4 regions of the Staphylococcus pasteuri genome follow, and region 1 is predicted to be linked to each of the others. Evidence: predicted binding sites of a transcription regulator. Region 1 holds the regulator's gene; each other region holds the start of a gene.

What was found. Region 1 encodes Rex, which represses fermentation and respiration genes when NADH is low (regulators of the CRP and FNR family bind a similar motif). Its sites were predicted from a motif close to TTGTGAAATATTTCACAA; they were not measured.
Region 2: Q4528_RS00285 (nitrate reductase subunit alpha) is a predicted target of Rex. The motif match lies at 1,418-1,435, and genes of this name have one in related genera.
Region 3: Q4528_RS01870 (FAD:protein FMN transferase) is a predicted target of Rex. The motif match lies at 1,380-1,397, and genes of this name have one in related genera.
Region 4: qoxA (cytochrome aa3 quinol oxidase subunit II) is a predicted target of Rex. The motif match lies at 1,350-1,367, and genes of this name have one in related genera.

What each region holds. Positions count from the first base shown of each region.
Region 1 is NZ_JAUOQO010000008.1:91,724-94,946, reverse strand. Features, by position in the region: gene Q4528_RS10080 (ABC-F family ATP-binding cassette domain-containing protein) at 1-912, opposite strand, end outside; gene Q4528_RS10075 (redox-sensing transcriptional repressor Rex) at 1,177-1,809, shown strand; gene Q4528_RS10070 (hypothetical protein) at 1,837-2,139, shown strand; gene Q4528_RS10065 (YeeE/YedE family protein) at 2,296-3,223, shown strand, end outside.
Region 2 is NZ_JAUOQO010000001.1:63,435-66,657, reverse strand. Features, by position in the region: gene nirD (nitrite reductase small subunit NirD) at 1-293, shown strand, start outside; gene cobA (uroporphyrinogen-III C-methyltransferase) at 284-1,216, shown strand; gene Q4528_RS00285 (nitrate reductase subunit alpha) at 1,510-3,223, shown strand, end outside.
Region 3 is NZ_JAUOQO010000001.1:410,329-413,551, reverse strand. Features, by position in the region: gene pflB (formate C-acetyltransferase) at 1-512, shown strand, start outside; gene pflA (pyruvate formate-lyase-activating protein) at 532-1,287, shown strand; gene Q4528_RS01870 (FAD:protein FMN transferase) at 1,599-2,528, shown strand; gene Q4528_RS01865 (NADH-dependent flavin oxidoreductase) at 2,600-3,223, shown strand, end outside.
Region 4 is NZ_JAUOQO010000006.1:100,698-103,920, forward strand. Features, by position in the region: gene Q4528_RS08135 (globin domain-containing protein) at 1-672, opposite strand, end outside; gene Q4528_RS08140 (DUF5011 domain-containing protein) at 934-1,251, shown strand; gene qoxA (cytochrome aa3 quinol oxidase subunit II) at 1,536-2,654, shown strand; gene qoxB (cytochrome aa3 quinol oxidase subunit I) at 2,654-3,223, shown strand, end outside.

The DNA of each region.
Region 1 (3,223 bases):
TTGCATTTTTTCTAATGTTTTACGACGACTTTTTGCCATTCCACTTGTAGATGCACGTGTAATATTTTTTTCAACAAACGTTTCAAGTCGTTTAATTTCTTCTTGTTGTTTTTCATATTCTTGCATACGTTTTTCATAATATTTATCTCTTTGTTGTATAAATTGTTCATAGTTACCTATATAGCGTTTTACTTCACCTAGGGCTACATCATAAACTTGAGTAATGATTTTATCTAAGAAATATCTGTCATGACTGATTATGACAATTGCACCTTTAAAGTATCTTAAATAATCTTCTAACCATTTTGTTGTTTCTAAATCAAGGTGGTTAGTAGGTTCATCTAGTAATAGCAAATCAGGTTCATTAAGTAACATTTGTGCAAGTGATAATCTTGTTTTTTGACCACCACTAAAATCATTAATAGGCTTATCAAAATCTTCTTCATTAAAATTCAAACCGTGAAGGACTGTTTTAATTTTACTATCATATTGATAGCCTTCAAGTTGTTCAAATTGATTAGATAGAGATTCATATTTTTCCATATGTAATTGATAGTCTGGTGTATCGTAATCTCCAGCATGCTTAGCTAACCAATCAGTTTCTTCTTTAATAAGGGATTCAATATTTTTAATATGTTCAAATGGTTTCGACATCTCTTCATAAACAGTGGCATTTGAGTCTAATGTCATTTGTTGAGTTAAATAGCCGATTTTAAGATTTTTAATTTTTGAAATATGACCACTATCATAATCTTCAGTACCTGCTATAATTTTCATAAGCGTTGACTTACCAGCACCATTTCGGCCAACTACACCTATGCGTTCACCAGTTTTAACTTCAAAATCAACGTTAGTAAAGATATCTTCACCATCGAACGATTTAGATATGTCATTAAGTTGTAAAAGTATCATCCGACTTCACCTTTCTATATTAGCGATATCATTATAAACTATTAATATAGTTTGATATGTTTAAAAATTTGTTAATCATATTATTCTTTATTTTACAGTATTAAGTCATGTCTTGAAACTAGGATATTTATTTTTAAATTTTATTAATGTATAATTAGCAAGTATTCATTGTAAACAATTATTTGAAATTTTATTATCGCAAACATATTTGCGTTGATTTAATAATAATTGTACCAGTTATAGCGTCGAAGGGAGACTTATAAAATGGCAAGTAACGTTAAAATTCCTCGAGCAACTTTAAAACGTTTACCATTATATTATAGATTTGTAAGTAATTTAAAAAGTAAAGGAATCGATCGTGTTAATTCTAAAACGATTAGTGAAGCATTACAAATAGATTCAGCTACGATTCGTAGGGATTTTTCATATTTTGGAGAATTAGGTAAAAAAGGATACGGTTATAATATTGATAGTTTAATTGAATTCTTCAAAAAGGAAATTAACGGAAGTAATGATATTAAAATTGCTATAGTCGGCGTAGGTAATTTAGGTCGAGCGCTATTAACGTATAACTTTTCTATACATGATGAAATGTCTATTACTGAAGCATTTGATGTAGATAAAAATGTTATAGGCGAACAAGTAGGAAAAGTAGTAATTAAAGATAGCAGAACTATTAAGGAAACACTAAAAAGCTTGGATATTGATGTAGTTATTTTAACTACACCTGAACATGTAGCACAAACTGTAGTAGATGAACTTGTTGAATCTGGTGTTAAAGGAATCATGAATTTCACGCCAGCAAGACTTAACACCCCTAAAGATGTACAAGTGCATCATATTGATTTAGGTATTGAATTACAATCATTGTTATTCTTTATGAGAAATTATGATTAATAAAAATATGATTTAGGAGGCTGTGAAATGACTAATAAATCAATATTAGAAGTGGGATGTACTTATAAAGCACATCTACCTTCATTAATATACATACCTGGTAAGTTAGTTTTGTCAGAGCAAACGATAGTATTTAAATCATATTATACAAATCATAATCCACTCAATTTAGAAATTAATGTAAAGCAAATGATTCGTTATGAAGTCAGAAAAGGCTTATTAGGTTATAAATTACTTATATATTATAGAAATGAATGGTTTAAATTTAGTCATTTGAAAGCTAATGAATTAAAAGAGCTTGTTCAACAAATAGATGATCTGCAATCATAATAGCTAGTTCACATCTTATCAATAGATAGGGTGTGTTTTTTTATGAGCTTTGAACAAAAAGAATTAATTTAATAATGAAATATTAAATTATAATCTTGAAAAAGAATACTTAATTGGATATAATACCTAGTAAACTTATCGGAAAAGAGTGATAAAATGATTTGGATGATAATTAGTGGTTTAATTGTTGGACTTTTGTTAGGTTTCGTTATGCAAAGAACCCGATTTTGTTTAGCCGGTGGATTTAGAGATATGTATGTACAAAAGAGTAATAAAATGTTTTACGCTTTACTCATTGCAATCTCAGTACAAAGTATTGGTTTACTCATATTAACTAGTTTAGGATTACTTACTGTGCCATCCCATACTTTTCCAGTAATTGGTACAGTAATAGGTTCCTTTGTATTTGGAATTGGAATTGTATTAGCCGGAGGATGTGCTACAGGAACATATTATCGTGCAGGAGAAGGTTTAATTGGTAGCTGGATAGCACTTATTTTATATGCATTAACAAGTGCAATTACTAAAACAGGTATTCTTTCACCAGTATTAAATTTCATTAATAAGCCTACAAATGTAAATGCGAGTATGTCCGAAACATTACACATTCCACATTGGATTTTAATTGTAATATTGGCTATCATTACAATTTATTTTGTTACTAAAACGCTTAGAAAACCTAAAGTTGCAGTACCAAAATTAAAACAAAAATATACAGGCTTAAGACATTATCTATTTGAAAAAAGATATCACCCATTTGCAGCTGCAATCGCAGTAGGATTAATCGCTTTATTAGCATGGCCAATGAGTAGTTCAACAGGTAGAAATCATGGCTTAGGTATTACTACACCATCTTCAAATATCGTAAACTTTCTAATAAGTGGTAATACAAAATTCGTAGATTGGGGAGTATTGCTGGTTATTGGTATATTCTTAGGATCTTATATTGCCGCAAAAGGTTCTAAAGAATTTAAATGGCGTTTACCAGATAAAAAAACAATTAGAAATAGTGCCTTAGGTGGTGCGTTTATGGGCTTTGGTGCGTCTGTCGCTGGTGGATGTTCAATTGGTAATGGTCTAGTTG
Region 2 (3,223 bases), on a different contig from region 1:
AAGTTTCTAATTTGAATGAATTAACACCACTCATTGGAAAAAAAGTAATTGTAAAAGATAAAGAAATTGGTTTGTTTTTAACGAATGAAGGTAAAATTTTTGCAGTGAATAATGTATGTCCACATAAACAAGGACCATTATCAGAAGGCACAGTAAGTGGAGATTTTGTTTATTGTCCATTACATAACCAAAAAATAGACTTAACTACTGGTAATGTGCAAGAACCAGATACCGGTTGTGTAGAAACTTATCCTGTGGAAATTATCGATGGAGATATATTCATATGTCTGTAAGTAACTATGGTCAAGTATATTTAGTAGGTGCTGGACCAGGTAATCCTAATTTTCTAACTAAGAAAGCACAACGTCTTATAGAAAATGCAGATATTATTCTATATGACAGATTGGTAAATCCATTAATCTTACAGTATGCTAAACCTGAAATAGAAATTGTAGATGTAGGAAAGAAACCTTATACCAAACATATTCAACAAGATAATATTAATCAACTCATGGTTAAGGCAGCTTCAGAACACAATCATGTTGTAAGGCTTAAGGGCGGAGATCCAGCGATATTTGGACGTTTACATGAAGAAGTTGAGACACTAAGTGATTTAGATATCAATTTTGAAATAGTTCCAGGAGTAACTTCTGCAAGTGCTGCTGCACAATCCATGAATATTGGGTTGACGATGAGAAGTTTAGCGAAAAACGTAACTTTTTCAACAGGTCATTTTAAAGATAATCAAGAAAATCAGTTGGATATTACTCCGCTCCTTAATAAAGGTACATTAGCAATATATATGGGAGTGAAACGACTTCCGAAAATAATAAATCAGATACAACAATTCAGTGATATCAATTTTCCAATCGCTATTATTTTCCGAGCTTCCTTATTTGATGAAAAAGTAATCATTGGAACATTAAGCGATATTCAACAAAAGATAAAATCTCATCAACTTGAAGGTATGCCAGGCGTTTGTATTATTGGAGATATCGTTAACTATGTGGAATCTAAAATTGATAGTAAACCGGATCAACCTTTTTACATTGTCCAAGGGGAAAAAGGAAGAGCAATGGAAAAATGCGAAATATTAAGTGATGAAGGATATGGTTGCATAATTGAAGTGAAAAATAATGACAAATACCATATTTCACAACAACAATTATATGAAAAAATCAAAAATCAATATCATCATCAATTTATTAAAGTCTAGATTCTATATTGTTCCTTTAGGAGCTAGCCCTAAATATGACTAACTCAATAATAAAAAGAGAGTACATTATATCTTTGTCTTAGACTTCAGTATGGCCACCAATAAGAGGTGGTCTTTTTTTATTAAAAAGAATATTGAAAGATTATAAAAAATCATAGGGGATTTATACCTTCAATTAGGACTTTCCCTAATATAAAAAGTTTGTGAAAAAATATACAATTTGAATATAAGAAAAAGTAGCGAAATTAATTAACGGACATAGATAATCACTTTGCTAGTGTAGGAGGATATATATGGGGAAATTTGGATTGAATTTTTTTAAACCAACAGAAAAATTTAACGGGAACTGGTCAGTATTAGAAAGTAAAAGCAGAGAATGGGAGAAAATGTATCGAGAACGTTGGAGCCATGATAAAGAAGTTAGAACTACACATGGTGTTAACTGTACTGGATCATGTTCATGGAAAGTTTTTGTTAAAAATGGTGTTATTACATGGGAAAACCAACAAACAGACTATCCAAGCTGTGGTCCTGATATGCCAGAATACGAACCTAGAGGTTGCCCAAGAGGAGCATCATTCTCATGGTACGAATATAGTCCTTTAAGAGTTAAATATCCATATATAAGAGGAAAATTATTAGAACTCTGGCAAGAAGCACTAGAAGAAAATCAAGGTAATAAAATTGCGGCATGGGCATCTATTGTTGAAGATGAAGAAAAAGCTAAACAGTATAAATCTGCAAGAGGTATGGGTGGCCATGTAAGATCTAATTGGAAAGATGTTACTGATATCATAGCAGCTCAATTATTATACACAATAAAAAAAGATGGACCTGATAGAATTGCAGGATTTACGCCTATACCTGCAATGTCAATGGTGAGTTACGCTGCAGGTGCACGTTTTATTAATTTACTCGGCGGCGAAATGCTTAGCTTTTATGATTGGTATGCAGATTTACCACCTGCTTCTCCACAGATTTGGGGAGAACAAACTGATGTACCTGAATCAAGTGATTGGTATAACGCATCATATATTATTATGTGGGGCTCAAATGTACCTTTAACACGTACACCGGACGCTCACTTTATGACAGAAGTTAGATATAAAGGTACTAAAGTTATTTCTGTAGCACCAGATTATGCAGAGAACGTTAAATTTGCGGACAATTGGTTAGCGCCTAATCCTGGTACAGATGCAGCAGTGGCGCAAGCAATGACACACGTCATTTTACAAGAATATTATATAAACAAACCAAACCAACGTTTCATCGATTACGCTAAACAATACACTGATATGCCTTTCGTATTGATGTTAGATAAAGATGAAAATGGATTTAAAGCAGGCAGATTTTTAAGAGCTACTGATTTAGGTCAACAAACTGAAAATGGGGAATGGAAACCATTAATTTTTGATGAAATTTCAAATGAGTTAACAGTACCTAACGGCACAATGGGACAAAGATGGGAAGAAGGCAAACAATGGAATCTTAAATTAGAAGATGATGAAGGAAACAAAATAGATCCTTCATTATCCATGGCTGATAGTGAATATGAATTACAGCAAATTCAATTTCCATATTTTGATAGTAATGGTGATGGAATATTTGAAAGACCTATTCCTACTAAAAAAGTCACTTTAGCTGACGGAACAGAAACATATATCACAACAGTATTTGATTTAATGGCAAGTCAATATGGCGTACGTCGATTTAACCATGATTTAGAAGCAGATAGTTATGAAGATAAAGATTCTAAATATACTCCAGCATGGCAACAAGAAATAACAGGTATTAAAAGTAATTTAGTCACTCAAGTAGCTAAAGAATTTGCACAAAATGCTATTGATACTGAAGGTCGTTCAATGATTATTATGGGCGCTGGCGTAAACCATTGGTTCAATTCAGATACTATTTATCGTGCAATACTCAATTTAGTTATGTTATGTGGTTGCCAAGGCGTTAACGGAGGAGGATGGGCTCACTACGTTGGTCAAGAAAAATGTCGCC
Region 3 (3,223 bases), on a different contig from region 1:
TGACAAAATTACGTAGCCATAAAACATATCGTGATTCAGAACATACAATGAGTGTATTAACGATTACTTCAAACGTTGTATATGGTAAGAAAACAGGTAATACACCAGATGGACGTAAAGCTGGAGAACCATTTGCACCAGGTGCTAACCCAATGCATGGACGCGACCAAAAAGGTGCATTATCATCATTAAGTTCTGTAGCTAAAATTCCTTATGATTGCTGTAAAGATGGAATTTCAAATACATTTAGTATTGTTCCAAAATCACTAGGTAAAGAAGAAGAATCACAAAACAAAAACTTAACAAGTATGCTAGACGGTTACGCTATGCAACATGGCCATCACTTAAATATCAATGTATTTAATAGAGAAACATTACTAGATGCAATGGATCATCCTGAAGAATACCCACAATTAACAATTCGTGTATCTGGCTATGCAGTTAACTTTATTAAATTAACTCGTGAACAACAATTGGATGTTATTTCTCGTACATTCCACGAACAAATGTAGAAAATAAGGTGGGAGCAAAATGCTTAAAGGACACTTACACTCCGTTGAAAGTATGGGTACAGTAGACGGACCAGGAATTAGATATATATTATTCACACAAGGTTGTTTATTAAGATGTTTATATTGTCATAATCCAGATACATGGAAAATTAATGAGCCATCAAGAGAAGTGACAGTAGATGAAATGGTAAATGAAGTATTGCCTTATAAGCCATACTTTGACGCCTCAGGTGGAGGAGTTACAGTTAGTGGTGGCGAACCATTGCTACAAATGCCATTTTTAGAAGCATTATTTAAAGAGTTAAAAGCTAATGGAATAAACACATGTCTTGATACTTCTGCTGGATGTGTTAACGATACAATAGCGTTTAATCGTCACTTTGATGAATTACAAAAATATACAGATCTCATGCTTTTAGACATTAAACATATCGATAATGAAAAACATATTAAATTAACAGGCAAACCGAATACACATATTCTTAAATTTGCACGTAAGCTTTCAGATATGAAGCAACCTATATGGATAAGACACGTTCTAGTACCAGGAATTTCAGATGATAAAGAAGATTTAATTAAATTGGGTGAATTTATCAATTCGCTAGATAATGTTGAAAAATTTGAAATCTTACCTTATCACCAACTCGGAGTACACAAGTGGAAAAATTTAGGCATTCCGTACGAATTAGAAAATGTTGAACCACCAGATGATGAAGCAGTCAAAATGGCATATCAATACGTTAATTTCAAAGGAAAAATTCCAATCACGCTATAAAAAACTATATTATACCCCATAAAATACCCTTCAAATTATGGACATATCAAAGCAGAATTTGATATGTCCATTTTTAATAAAATTTGAAGTAATTGTTAATTATTTATCAAAATATAAAAAATAATTTAATAATCATTAAGTTTATTTTTAAAGTGTGTTTTAATTGTGAACATTTATCATATTTTAACTATTTTTGTGTATTTATGGTAGTATGAACTTGGAAATAGAATTAGTTAGCAATATTTCTAAATTTTATATTTTTTTAGCACTTTTTGTAAACGCTATCAAAATATATTTCAGGAGGGGATAAATTGAAAAACGTCATAATTAATGCAATGGGGACGGTGATTCGCTTATCAATTAATCACAATCAACCAGATTCAATTTTATCTCAAGCCGAGTCCAAAATTCATACTTGGGAAAAACAATTTAGTGCTAATGACGAGCACTCAGATTTAATGAAAATTAACCGAATGGCTGGTATAAGGCCAGTAGTAACTAGTGATGAAATATTTAAAATGATTCAGCTAGGTTATCATGCAACATTAACTTCTAATCAAAAAATGAATATCTTAATAGGCCCTTTAGTTAAACTTTGGAAAATTGGTTTTGAAGATGCTAAAAAGCCGAATGAACAAGACATTCAATATGCGATAACGTTAACGAATCCTGAAAATCTAGAATTGAATGAAGCAACAAATGAAGTTTATTTAACTAAGAAAGGTATGGAGATTGATTTAGGCGCTCTTGTAAAAGGGTATTTTGCTGATCAACTTCAAACATTTTTCATTAATCATGGTGTAACTTCAGGGATTATTGATTTTGGTGGTAACGTGATTACGATTGGTGAAAATACACCAACATCAAGAAGTTGGAAGGTAGGTATTCGTAATCCTTTTTATAAGAATAGTAATCCACTTGCAGTTTTAGACATTCAGCAACAATCTGTTGTGACTTCAGGTATATATGAGCGCTATTTTATAAAAGATCATCAATTGTATCATCACATATTAGATAGTAAAACGGGATACCCAGTTAATAATGATATTGCTAGTGTAACCATCGTATCTGATCATTCTGTGGACTGCGAGATATGGACTACGATTTGTAGTTTTGGGCAAGCATCACAAAATATTGAACTACTTAATCAAATAGATGGTATTGAAGGTGTCATTGTTAAACGTGATGGCGACATCGTCTCAACTTCAAGAATTTCTATGCAAAAAAAATATGTAATTTAAATACTCTAAATGAGTATTATATTTTTAAATACACATGTGAAAATAATCACAATTTATCAGGAGGATGACTTATGAATAAAGAAATTTTAGATACTGTCAAATTGAACTCTGGAGCTGAATTGAAAAACCGTATTGTAATGGCGCCAATGACAATTCAAGCTGGCTATTTTGACGGTAGTGTGACTTCAGAAATGATAGATTACTATCAATACCGTTCAGGTGACGCAGCTGCAATTATTGTAGAAAGTTGCTTTGTTGAAGATCATGGACGTGGATTCCCGGGTGCTATTGGTGTTGACACAGATGAAAAGGTTAAAGGTCTAGCAAGATTAGCACAAGCGATTAAAGACAAAGGATCAAAAGCAATTCTACAAATTTATCATGCCGGTCGTATGGCTAATCCAAAATTAAATGAAGGAGAACAGCCAATCTCCGCAAGTCCAATTACTGCATTGCGACCTGATGCTGCAACACCGCGTGAAATGACTACATCACAAATAGAACAAATGATTAATCACTTTGGCGAAGCAACTCGTAGAGCAATTGAAGCGGGATTCGATGGTGTAGAAATTCACGGTGCGAATACGTATTTAATTCAACAATTCTTCTCTCCTCACTCTAATAGAAGACAAGATGAATGGGGCGGTAGTCGAGAAAAACGTACAAAATTCCCAATCGAAGTATTGAAAAAAGTT
Region 4 (3,223 bases), on a different contig from region 1:
ATGTTCAGTAGTTACATCACGTTTAACTGCAAATGTTAAATAATTTTCGTCACCTTTAACTATTGAATAGTGTCTTTTTGCTCTATATGGCATTTTTTCACTACCTACATCAACAGTAATATATTGACCAGGTACAAATTGGCTTAAATCATAGTCTTTTGAAGATACTGTAAATGCTTTAATATCAGAAGAAACTTCTTCAATTGTTTCAACTTTAAATGGTTGGAATCCATCCCATAACATTTCTGCATAAATATCTTTTTCAACTGAAATAAACACATCTGCAATTTCTTGATATGCTTTTTTCCATGTTTTGATAATTTCATGATCATCATCTAAACCAACAACTTGTTTAATTGCTTCGATCAAATTTTCACCAACAATATCATATCCAGCTGGTGGTACTTGTAAGCCACAGTGTTTATAGGCAATTCCTTTAACTACAGGTAAAATAGCTCCAAGATTATCTATATTTACAGCTGCTGCTAATACAGATTGAGCTAATGCAGTAGATTGTAATCCTGTTTTTTGGTTTGTTTGGTTAAACATATTTCTTAATTCTGGATGTTGATTTAACATACGACCATAAAATTTCGAAGTAATTTCTGTACCTTTATCCTGCAATACAGGCACCGTTTCTTTGACGACTTCTTTTTCTCTTTCACTTAACATAATTTCCACTCCCACTAATCTAGAATTAAAATTAATTCAATTTGCATATTCATTCTAATCCTATGTTAATTGTATATGCAATATAATGTAGAAATGTTCACATATCGTTCAATTTACAAAAGCTTAATTAAATTTTTTCTTATTATATGTTTTAAATAATTAATCAATCAGGTATATTAAGACTATAGTATGATGTATTATTCTGAAAATTAAGGTATATTATAAATAAATCATAGTCGACTAATATTCGGAGGTTACTTTATGAACAAACTAATACAGTCATTATCAGCTATCGGAGTATCTGCTACTTTAGTCACACCGAATTTAAATGCCGAAGCTACAACTAATTCTGAACCTCAACTTAGAGGTGTTAATGATATGATTATTGAACAAGGCGAAGATTATAATTTATTAAAAGGAATTAGTGCTTATGACAAAGAAGATGGCGATTTAACTCATAAAATTAAAGTCGATGGCGATATTGATACTAATAAACCTGGTACATATAAAGTTAAATACAAAGTTACTGATTCAGATGGAGCACAAAATACAACAGTTAGAAATATCAAAGTTAAATAACAAGATACTTAAGTTGAGATTATTTCTCAACTTTTTTTATTTTTCTGAATTATTGTTTTTTTAGACTAAAAACGCTTTTATTTATTGTATTTTCACAAATTTGTCCTTTTTCACAAAATGTACACATAATTTTAACAAATCTTACAATCCCCGTCATATCTCAAACTTTTTAAAATTTTTGGCTTATATTAATAATTTTTTTCTTCTAGGTACTTGTAAATATTGTGTAATAACTTAAAATTAGTGGTAAGCCCTACATTTGTAGTATTAGGAGGTCAAAAAAAGTGTCAAAATTTAAGTCTTTGCTTCTAATGGTCGGAACCCTAATTTTACTTAGTGGTTGTTCGAACATTGAAGTTTTTAATGCAAAAGGGCCAGTAGCAAGTAGTCAGAAGTTCTTGATCATCTATTCAATTATCTTCATGCTTGTTATTGTTGTCGTTGTTCTTTCCATGTTTGCATTCTTCATCTTTAAGTACAGTTATAGTAAGAATGATGAATCTGGTAAGATGCACCACAATTCTTTAATTGAAACAATTTGGTTTGTGGTACCTATCATTATCGTTATTGCTTTAGCAATTCCAACTGTTAAAACATTATACGATTATGAAAAACCACCAGAGAAAGACAAGGACCCACTTGTGGTTTACGCAGTAAGCGCTGGTTACAAATGGTTCTTTGCCTACCCAGATCAACACATCGAAACTGTTAATACGTTAACAATTCCAAAAGATCGTCCAGTAGTATTCAAGTTACAATCTATGGATACTATGACAAGTTTCTGGATTCCACAATTAGGTGGTCAGAAATATGCCATGACTGGTATGACTATGAATTGGACATTAACAGCAGATCAAACAGGTACTTTCAGAGGTAGAAACTCTAACTTCAATGGTGAAGGTTTCTCACGTCAAACATTTGATGTAAACTCTGTAAGCCAAAGTGATTTCAACAAATGGGTGAAAAAAGCTCAAAGTAAGAAAACGTTAGATCAAGATACATTTGATAAACAAATCTTACCAAGCACACCTAACAAAGAATTAACGTTTAATGGTACGCATATGGCGTTCGTAGATCCTGCAGCTGATCCTGAGTATATCTTCTACGCATACAAACGTTACAATTACGTTCAAAAAGATCCTAACTTCGTTGATGAAAAAGATCTTTATAAAGACGTAAAAGATAAACCAGTCAAACCAGCTCGTAAGGTTACAATTTCAAATGCTAACTATAAACGTCACGGTATGACACCAATGATTCTTGGCAACAATGAAAAATACGACAATGAATTCAAGAAGAAAGAAAAACACAATTCTAAGGAAATGGAAAAAATTTCCAAAGAAGCTAAAGACGGTAATGCGTCTAAAAACAAAGAAAATGATGATCATGGAGGTGGACATTAATGAATTTTCCATGGGATCAATTACTAGTTAAAGGTAACTGGATGATTACGATGGCACAAATCGGTGCACCATTCTTAGTTATCGGCCTTATCGCAGTAATTACTTATTTCAAATTATGGAAATATCTTTATAGAGAATGGTTCACATCCGTAGACCATAAAAAAATCGGTGTTATGTATTTAATCTGTGCCGTATTAATGTTCGTCCGTGGTGGTATTGATGCGTTAATGCTTCGTACTCAATTAACTGTTCCAGATAACACATTCTTAGAATCTAACCACTACAATGAAGTATTTAGTACACACGGCGTTATCATGATTATTTTCATGGCTATGCCTTTCATCTTTGGTTTATGGAATATTGTTGTTCCATTACAAATCGGTGCACGTGATGTTGCCTTCCCTGTAATGAACAACGTAAGTTTCTGGCTATTCTTTGCTGGTATGATTTTATTCAACCTATCATTTATCGTAGGTGGATCTCCAGCTGCTGGTTGGACAAACTATGCACCACTTGCTGGTGAATTTAGTCCTGGACCAGGTGTCAACTACTATCTAGTTGCTATCCAA